Regions from separate parts of the Rhizobium sp. BK512 genome, predicted to be linked through region 3. Evidence: predicted binding sites of a transcription regulator. Region 3 holds the regulator's gene; each other region holds the start of a gene.

The links. Region 3 encodes PhoB, which activates phosphate uptake and scavenging genes when phosphate is short. Its sites were predicted from a motif close to TGTCATNNANCTGTCAT; they were not measured.
Region 1: FHX06_RS09870 (toxic anion resistance protein) is a predicted target of PhoB. The motif match lies at 1,490-1,506, and genes of this name have one in related genera.
Region 2: FHX06_RS23830 (NAD-glutamate dehydrogenase) is a predicted target of PhoB. The motif match lies at 1,023-1,039, and genes of this name have one in related genera.

What each region holds. Positions count from the first base shown of each region.
Region 1 covers NZ_JACIAS010000002.1:803,011-806,288, reverse strand. The annotation lists gene FHX06_RS09885 (glycerophosphodiester phosphodiesterase) at 1-5, opposite strand, end outside; gene FHX06_RS09880 (RidA family protein) at 5-472, opposite strand; gene FHX06_RS09875 (cell envelope integrity EipB family protein) at 623-1,462, shown strand; gene FHX06_RS09870 (toxic anion resistance protein) at 1,668-2,744, shown strand; gene FHX06_RS09865 (VWA domain-containing protein) at 2,759-3,278, shown strand, end outside.
Region 2 covers NZ_JACIAS010000007.1:91,217-94,494, reverse strand. The annotation lists gene FHX06_RS23840 (carbonic anhydrase) at 1-34, opposite strand, end outside; gene pdxY (pyridoxal kinase PdxY) at 95-970, opposite strand; gene FHX06_RS23830 (NAD-glutamate dehydrogenase) at 1,247-3,278, shown strand, end outside.
Region 3 covers NZ_JACIAS010000004.1:495,412-498,689, forward strand. The annotation lists gene pstB (phosphate ABC transporter ATP-binding protein PstB) at 1-210, shown strand, start outside; gene phoU (phosphate signaling complex protein PhoU) at 255-968, shown strand; gene phoB (phosphate regulon transcriptional regulator PhoB) at 1,098-1,781, shown strand; gene FHX06_RS17625 (pyrroline-5-carboxylate reductase) at 1,915-2,703, opposite strand; gene FHX06_RS17630 (GcrA family cell cycle regulator) at 3,004-3,278, opposite strand, start outside.

The DNA of each region.
Region 1 (3,278 bases), on a different contig from region 3:
GTCATTATGCGATTTCCATGATAGCATCGATTTCGACTGCGGCCCCAAGGGGCAGGGCTGCCATGCCGACGGCAGCGCGGGCATGTTTGCCGGCTTCGCCAAGTACGTTGGCAATCAGGTTCGAAGCACCGTTGATGACAAGGTGCTGTTCGATGAAATCAGGCGTCGAGGCAACGAAGCCGTTGAGCTTGATGACGCGGCGGATGCGGCCGAGGTCGCCGCCGAGAGCCGCCTTTGCCTGAGCGAGAATATTGATGGCGCAAAGCTCTGCCGCGCGCTGGCCGGTGGCGACATCGACATTCTTGCCGAGATGGCCCGACACGGCCACCTTGCCGCCTTCAAGCGGCAGCTGGCCGGAGATGGTGAGCAGATTGCCGCTGATGACATAGGGGACATAATTGGCGGCGGGTGCGGCAGCTTCGGGCAGGGTTATCCCCATTTCCGAGAGACGCGTTGCGATTTGATCGGACATTTTCGTCTCCGCTTTTGTTGTCAATTCTTCAAAAATTATGCATCAAGACTAGAATCTTTAATGTGACAGTTTCGAGCCTCGACTTGGCCGCCTCGATTTGGCCGAAACGGTTCTTATAACATCGCGGACGAGTCCAACAGGAGTTAATGAATGTTCCGATCGTCACTTGCCGCTCTTCTTCTCGCAAGCGTCTCCGCCAATGTTTCGGCGGCCGCGCCGGCGACGAGCGCTGCGATCGCGACCGGGCTTGTCGCTCACCGCGCCGTCTACGACCTGGAACTGAAGGATGCTTCGGAACGCTCGGGCATCGCTTCCATGTATGGCCGCATGGTCTATGAGTTCGACGGCAATTACTGCGAAGGCTTCACCACCAACTTCCGCTTCGTCACCCAGATCGACACCGGCGACAACGTGCGCGTCAGCGATCAGCAGACCAAAACCTTTGAAAGCCTGAAGGACGGCAAGTTCACTTTCGACACCAAGTCCTTCACCGACGATCAGCTCGACAAGGAAGTCAACGGTGCGGCCGAAGACAAGCCGGAGGGTGTGAAGGTCGATCTCAAGCAGCCGGCAAGCCGTGAACTGCAGCTCGCGGAAAGCCGTTTTCCGACCGAGCACATGCTCGACGTCATCCAGAACGCCAAGGACGGCAAGCGTTTCTTCGAGGCGCGCGTTTTCGACGGCTCTGACGACGGCGACAAATCCCTGGTAACGACGACGATCGTGGGCAAGCAGGAAACTCCGGCTGCGGACGAGGCCGATGCCGACAATGCCGGCGAGTTTGCCAAGTCTTCGTTCTGGCCGGTGACGATCTCCTATTTTAACGAGAATGCCAAATCCGATACGCTGCCGGTCTACCGCATGTCGTTCAAGCTCTATGAGAACGGCATCACCCGGGATCTGACGATGGATTATGGAGACTTCGTCCTGACCGGCAAGCTCGCCAAGCTCGAGCTGCTCGACAAGAAGGCTGCGCCTGCCTGCCAGTAAGACGGCTTTTGCGCCGACGTAAGCGCCTGTCATAAAACAGTATTTCTAGTACAGCTAAACTGTCGTCCCGCAGATGAGTCGCCGCGGGCCGGTCTTTGCGGAAATCTGCCTTTCCGGTCCTGCATGGCGTTTGACCCATTTGCTCCGATTATGGGGTCACAATTCGTAACACCAATTGCGCCGCAAGCCGAGAAAGACGACCCGAATGGCCGATACCGATCTCGCGACTGTCCAGAATGCTCCCCTGCCGGCGATCGCCGCCGACCCCCGGGAAGTCGCCCGGATTACGGACACTATCCGCATTGCGGACCGTGCCGGCATCTCCGTTTACGGCGACCGCGCGCAGCAAGCCGTCAGTGACTATGCCGACAGGATCCTGCGCGAGGTGCGCAATAAGGATCTTGGCGAGGTCGGAAAGCTTTTGACCGACATCATCCTGAAATCGAAGAGCCTTGATCCCGCGTCGATCAAGGACAGGGGTTTCCTGAGCCGCGTGTTCCTCTCCGCCAAGGCGCGTCTCGAGCGCTTCAAGGAGGAGTTCGAGGATGTCGCCGGCCAGATTGACCGTATCGGCCTGGAGCTCGACCGCCACAAGGATACGCTGCGTCGCGACATCGCCCTGCTCGACGACCTGCATGAAGAGACGATGCAGTCGATCGTGAAGCTCGATGCCTATGTCCAGGCGGGCAAGAATTTCGCCGAGCAGTTTCGATTGATCGAGCTACCGAAGCTGAAGAGCGCGGCCGATGCCGCATCCTCCAGCCCCGGCGGCGGCATGCTGGAAGCCCAGACCTATCAGGACAGTGTCCAGGCGCTCGACCGGCTTGAAAAGCGCATCTTCTATCTGCAGCAGGCACGCCAGCTCGGCATTCAGCAGCTTCCGCAGATCCGCATCGTCCAGGCCGGCGACGAGACGCTGATCGAGAACCTGCAGGCGACCTCGGCGCTGACGGTTCCTGCCTGGAAGCAGAAGATGGTGATCCTTCTGGGGCTCACACGGCAGAAATCGGCCCTGGACCTGCAGAAGACGGTGACCGACGCCACCAATGACATGATCCGCCAGGCTTCTGAAATGATGAAGGATCAGGCGATCGCCATCGAGCAGCAGTCGCAGCGCGGCATTGTCGATATGGATACACTTGCCAAGGCCAATCAGGATCTGATCGATACCGTCACTGGCGTACTGCGCGTGCAGGAAGAGGGGCGCAAGAAGCGTGCACAGGCCGAGCAGCAGATGGAACAGCTGACAATCGACCTCAAAAAGGCGATGACCCAGGCGTGAGCGGCAAAATCATTATCCGATCACTCGTGTCCGCGCTCACCCTGTCCGGCCTGGTGGCACTGGCAGGCTGCGATGCTTTCACCAGCGGCCCGAATTTTTCCATCGTTTCCGGCTCGGAAAACACCATCCTGCAGCCGATCGTCGAGGAATTCTGCAAGGAGAAGCACGCGACCTGCTCCTTCAAATATGAGGGGACGCTCGATATCGGCCTTGCGCTGCAAAGCGATCAAGGCGTGGAACAGGATGCCGTGTGGCCGGCCTCCAGCGTCTGGGTCGACATGTTCGATGCCAAACGCAGGGTCAAGGACCTGACATCGGTGGCACAGACACCCGTCATCCTTGGCGTGCGCAAGTCGAAGGCCGAGCAGCTCGGTTGGGTCGGCAAGGATGTCTTCATGAAGGATATCCTGACAGCGGTGAACAGCGGATCGCTGCAATTCCTGATGACATCGGCCACCCAGTCGAATTCCGGCGCCAGCGCCTATCTCGCCATGCTTTCAAGCGCGCTCGGCAACAAGCCTGTCATCGAGCCGG
Region 2 (3,278 bases), on a different contig from region 3:
AACCGTCCAGGAGGGAGTTGGGAAATCTCGTCATGCTCTTGGATTAGCGCGCGAGCGAGCCAAGATCAACTGCTGCGCTGCAAAAGCATCAGCCCTATTTTTTCCGCCGTTGCGCAGGGTGGAAGAGATGACGCATCTGCACCATCGCCATGGGCGTCAAGAGGCTGGAGGCATCGCTTGCCAGCATCAGTTCGTTACTGCCGCGCTTGACGGCGCGCGCCAGCACTTCGAACACGCTGGCGGTCGCCAGCTGCAGCGCCTTCTCATCCTCCATCCCCGAGAGCAGACGAGAGAGGAAAAGAGCGGCCAGCAGATCTCCGAGGCCGTTGGGCGCGTTCTCGACGACACGATGTTCTGCAAGCAGAGCATGCTTACCGGAGAGATAGAGATTGCCCGTGCCGCCCGCCATCATCGGCACCGCCGATGTGACCAGCATGCGCGAGGGACCGAGCGAAAGGGCGGCCTCCATGACCGCGTTGTTGTCATCGAGGGCGGCGCCCGACAGCCAGGCAAGTTCGTATCGGTTGGGCGTGGCGAGCGAAGCAAGTGGTATCAGGTGATCACGGATCGCCTCGGCTGTAGCTTCGGGCACGTAGAGGCCACCGAGATCGCCCATGACCGGATCGCAGACATAGAGCAGTTCCGGATTCCTCTCGCGCAACGACGCAACGAGCTTCGCGACGGAACGGGCTTGGGCCGCGTTTCCGAAATAGCCCGACAGGACGGCCTTGACCTCGCCGATCCACGGCGCGCGGATGAGATCATCGATCGCGGCTTCGAAATCAGCCTCGGCGAAAGTAAGCCGTGTCGAACGGCCATGGCCTGGATGCCAGGGCAACACGATCGTCGGTAGCGCCCAAACCTGGTGGCCGAGCGTTTCCAGCGCGAAGACCGCGGCACGGTTTCCGACCGACCCGCGCACGACATGGCTGGAGATGACGATGACTGCGCCCGCTGCGTTTTCCGACATGGCATCCGGTTCCGAATTTCGACTGCCGTTGATGATCTTTTTGACGAGGCGCTGTCAACCATTCTTCATGCGAGCGTGGAAATGTGCGGCGGGACGGAAAAGCCGGATAAAGTGATTTTACCGTCCGTCGGCATGAAACGACCCAAAAACTTTCGAAATCTCTCGTAAGCATAGCCAAAAAAGCACGAAAACGACTTTTCGAGGCCCTCTTTTAGAGATTCTTTCGAAGAACCTTCTGCTAACTTGCCCACATCAAAACAATCGGGGGGATGATCCATGGCCGCCAGAAACAATCCGAAACGGGAAAAGCAGATCGAGAGCGCGCGCAAGATCGCAGCCGCGACCGGTGAGCCGCATCTCGATCCCGAAATCCTCTTCGGCCGCGCAAGCGGCGACGATCTCGAACTCTACACGCCGGAAATGCTTGCGCTTTCCGCCGTACACTCGGCAGCCGAAATCGCCGCCTGGAGCGGCAAGACACCGCGTGTCAGCATCGACACGGTCGCCGATGTCACCCCCGATGGCATCGCAGTCTCCATCCTTTCGGTGACGGATCACAACAAGCCCTTCCTGTACGAATCCGTCATGGGCGAGGTGACCAGCACTTATCGCGACATCTGCATGGCAGTTCATCCGATCCTGATCCTGGAGGACGGCAAGGCCCCGGAACTCTATTCCGCTGATGTAGCGAGCGACCCGGCTAAGCGCGTTAGCCACATCCAGCTTCACGTTTCGCCGCTCAGCCCCTCCCAGGCCGCCGACCTGATCAAGCGGATCAAGGCAGTGCTCGAGCAGGTGGAACTTGCCGTTTCCGATTGGAAGCCAATGCTCGCCCGCGTCGATGAGGTCATTTCAGAGCTCTCGAACTACAGCGCCAGCCGCAAGAAGGTCGACCGCGACGAAGCGATCGCCTTCCTGACCTGGCTGCGCGACGAGAACTTCACTTTCCTCGGTATGCGCGACTACGTTTATTCCGGCAAAGGCCCGGATGCGAATGTCGAACGCGACAAGGGAACGGGTCTCGGCATTCTCTCCAATCCCGAAGTTCTCGTGCTGCGCACCGGCAAGGACGCCGTGACGACCACGCCGGAAATCCTCGCATTCCTCGACGGTCCAGACTTCCTGATCGTCACCAAGGCCAATGTGAAATCCATAGTCCATCGCCGCGCCTATATGGACTATGTCGGCGTCAAGCGCTTCGACTCCCAGGGGAATGTGACAGGCGAGTTGCGCATTGTCGGCCTCTTCACCTCGACTGCCTACACCTCCTCGGCATCTGAAATTCCGCTGCTGCGCTCCAAGATCGAGAAGGTGAAGGAGCATTTCGGCTTCGACCCGATGAGCCATTCCGGCCGCATGCTCGACAATACACTGGAATCCTACCCCCGCGATGATCTCTTCCAGATCGATACCCCGCTGCTTGCGACCTTCGCCGAGCAGATCAACGATCTCGCCGACCGCCCGCGCGTACGCGTGCTGCCGCGCATCGACCATTTCGACCGCTTCGTCTCCGTCATCGTCTTCGTGCCGCGAGAGGAATATGACTCGATCGTGCGAGAGCGCATCGGCACTTATCTGAAGACTGTCTATGATGGCCGCGTTTCCGCCTACTATCCGGCCTTTCCAGAAGGCGGTGTCGCACGCGTTCACTTCATCATCGGCCGCTCGGGTGGCAAGACGCCGCGCATCCATCAGGCCAAGCTCGAGGAGACGATCCGCCAGATCACCGCGCGCTGGGACAGCCGTTTCGAGATGCTCGCCGGCCCCAAGGCGCCGAAGCTCGGCGTCAGCAACGCCTTCCAGGAAGCCTTCACGCCGGATGAAGCGGTCGGCGATCTGCCCGACATCACCGCATGCGCCGCCGGCGAGCCGATCCGCATCGAATTCTACTATCGCCAGGACGACGAACGCGGCCGCATCCTGTCGCTGAAGATCTTCCATAGCGGAGAGCAGCTGCCGCTGTCGCGCCGCGTGCCTCTCCTCGAAAACCTCGGCTTCAACGTCCTGAGCGAACGTACCTTCGATATCGAAGTTCCGGCCGCCGACGGCGCGATCAACATCGTCGTGCTGCACGACATGGAACTCGAGGCCCGCAGCGGTGCGGACATTGACCTCGCACGTTTTGGCGCACCGCTCGAAGAAGCCTTCGTCGCAGCCTTCAGCGACACGATCGACAATGACAGCTTCAACGGGCTGATCCTGTCAGCTGGCCTCTCGGCTCGCGAGGCGAATGTGCTGCGCGCCTATGCGCGCTACCTGCGCCAGGCCGGCATCGCCTACTCGCAGGATTATATCGCAACCACCCTCG
Region 3 (3,278 bases):
ACTGCAAAGGTCGAAGAGCTGATCCACGAGCTGCGTGAAAACTACACGATCGTCATTGTGACGCATTCCATGCAGCAGGCCGCGCGCGTATCACAGCGTACGGCCATGTTCCACCTCGGCAACCTGGTCGAGGAAAACGATACTGACAAGATGTTCACCAATCCGGACGATCCGCGCACCCAGGACTATATCATGGGCCGGTTTGGCTGATTTTGGCAATGTGAAGCCTTCCCGATTTTCGAGGACAAAGCCCCATGGCATCGACACATATTTTTTCCGCCTATGACGACGATCTGAAGTTCCTGTCCCGGCGCATTTCCGAGATGGGTGGTCTTGCCGAACAGATGGGCGCCGACGCAGTTCGCGCGCTGGTCAACGGTGACACCGCACTCGCTCAGAAGGTCATTTCCGACGACGTGATCCTCGATCACGCTGAACGCGAGATCAACGACAAGGCGATCGTCACGATCGCCCGTCGCCAGCCGATGGCCTCCGACCTTCGCGAGATCATGGGTTCGATCCGCATCGCCGCCGACCTCGAGCGCGTCGGCGATCTCGGCAAGAACACGGCAAAGCGCGTCATAGCGGTGCAGAGCACCGGCGTTCCGCGCAAGCTCGCCCGCGGTCTCGAGCATCTCTCCGAACTGGCGCTGGTCCAGCTCAAGGAAGTGCTCGACGTCTACACCAATCGCTCGGCCGACAAGGCCAAGTCCATCCGCGAGCGCGACGACGAGATCGACGCGATGTACACCTCGCTGTTCCGCGAACTCCTCACCTACATGATGGAAGATCCGCGCAACATCACGAGCTGCACGCATCTTCTCTTCTGCGCCAAGAACATCGAGCGCATCGGCGACCACGCGACCAACATCGCCGAGACGATCTACTACATGGCAACCGGCGCCCAGCCGGAAGGCGAGCGTCCGAAGGACGACAGCTCCAATACCGTTGGTGCGGTCACGGAGTAATCCGGACCTGCCGATTGCGTGCGCGCCCCGTCGGGGGCGCGCAGGGTCGCAGCCAATTCCGAGTTCTTGCATGGTCCCTTGCTTAAATCACCCCCGGTTTAAGGATCATGCATTAGGAGACTGACACGCATGATCCCAAGAGTTGCAGTTGTTGAAGATGAAGAGGCGCTGAGCGTGCTTCTCCGCTACAACCTTGAAGCCGAAGGTTTCGAGGTGGATACGATCCTTCGTGGCGACGAAGCCGAAATCCGGCTTCAGGAGCGCACGCCGGACCTGCTCATCCTTGACTGGATGCTGCCGGGCGTTTCCGGCATCGAGCTCTGCCGCCGGCTGCGCATGCGGCCGGAAACCGAGCGCCTGCCGATCATCATGCTGACGGCGCGCGGCGAAGAGAGCGAGCGCGTTCGCGGTCTTTCGACCGGCGCGGACGACTATGTCGTCAAGCCCTTCTCGACGCCGGAACTCGTCGCCCGCGTCAAGGCGATGCTCCGACGCGCCCGTCCCGAGGTGCTCTCCACCGTTCTGAAATGTGGTGATATCGAGCTCGATCGCGAAACGCACCGCGTCCATCGCAAGAGCCGCGAAGTCCGCCTCGGCCCGACCGAATTCCGCCTGCTGGAATTCCTGATGTCCTCGCCGGGCCGCGTCTTCTCCCGCTCGCAGCTTCTCGACGGCGTCTGGGGCCATGATATCTACGTGGACGAGCGCACCGTCGACGTCCATGTCGGCCGCCTGCGCAAGGCGCTGAATTTCTCCAACATGCAGGATGTCATCCGCACCGTGCGCGGCGCGGGATATTCCATGGAAGCTTAAGCTTAATCCGAGTGATCGGAGGTCCAGACGGGTCGCTCGCTTGCCGGGCGGCCCGTTTGTCTATCTGGCGCCCCTAGCTCCTTACGAAAGCCGACACCAGGCGCCGAAAGCGAACCTCGAAAGGATCTGCTTTTTACAGACGGATGCGCACAAGAATTCGATCAAGAGCCTTTTGCAGAGCCGCAGTGCCGCCAAACGCACGAAAGTCTTCGAGCACCTGTTCGTTCAATCCGCCCTTGGTCGAATGCTCGCCGATGAGTTCATCGAAACTCGCGACAGGTTTTGAACGGGCAGCATGGGCGAGGCCGGAAAACAATTGACGGAGGTAGGCGTCGCCAGCCGTTCCCGAGAGCCCCTTGCTCTGCAGCCAGGTCGACGTCGCGTCCAGGATGCCGAAATAGCTGGCCATCAGGCAGCTCGCCACCGCGAGAAGTTCGAACTCCTGCTTGTCTTCAACCTGGATCGCCGTTCCGAGCGCCGAAAAGAGTGTGTGGGAGACCTCGTCGGGCGGGTAGATCGCAGTCGCCCCCTGGAGATCTGCGACGAACGGAAGTGGAATTGCCAGGCTCAGGCGAACCGGCCGATCGATCCACGCCAGCAGTTGATCCATTGGCGTGGCCGCGACAAAGCTGATGACATGGTGGCCCGGCCGAAATCGGAGCGAGCGGATGACCTCCTCGGCAATTTGCGGCCTCACTGCCAAAAATACGAGATCGGAGCGGTCGAGAACATCCTGGTTGCCCAGAGCGATAGACACATTCCCGTTTGCCGCCGCGAGGCGGGAGGCGACGCCTGCGTTGCGAGGTGACAGCGCGATGGGTGTGTCGCGAAACGCCGTCTTGCCCAATCCGGTGACGACAGCCTCGGTAATCGTGCCCGCCCCGACGAACCCCATTGTCATCCGCTTTGGATCGATCTCCATTGGCACCCCCCAAGCGACTATTTGCGCCGTGCTACTCCACCAGAATACCGCATCTGTATCAGAAAATCGCGCTACAGCGCCATGACCACCGGTCCATGCCAGCCTTGGGGCTGAAACGCATCGATGGTCTTGGCCACATAAGCTCGCATTGTCAGGCAGGGTGGATGCCGGCAGAGATCGGCCTTCCGCAGATCGCGGTCAGGAGCCGTTTTCCGGCGTTCCTGTGCCGGCTAAAAAATCACCCCTCCGCGCCAGGCGAGGAGGGGTGATGATACATTGCGTCTGTTGCAAGATCGCTGCTCAGGCGACCCGGACAGCCTTACGGCGTTCGCTCACCGGCTGATAGGCGAGACGCTGGTGGTAGTTGCAATAGGGCGATGAATCCGGGGAGTCGCAGCCGCAGAAGTAGAAATCGTCCTTCAGCGGATCGCCGACCGGCCACTTGCAGGTGCGCTCCGTCAGTTCCGTCAGGCCGAGGCGACGTGAAATAGGCACGACCACGTTTTTGGCCGGCACGTATTCCATTTCCTCGACCGTTTCGATCTCGATCTCTTCCTTCAGCATCGTTGCGCCCT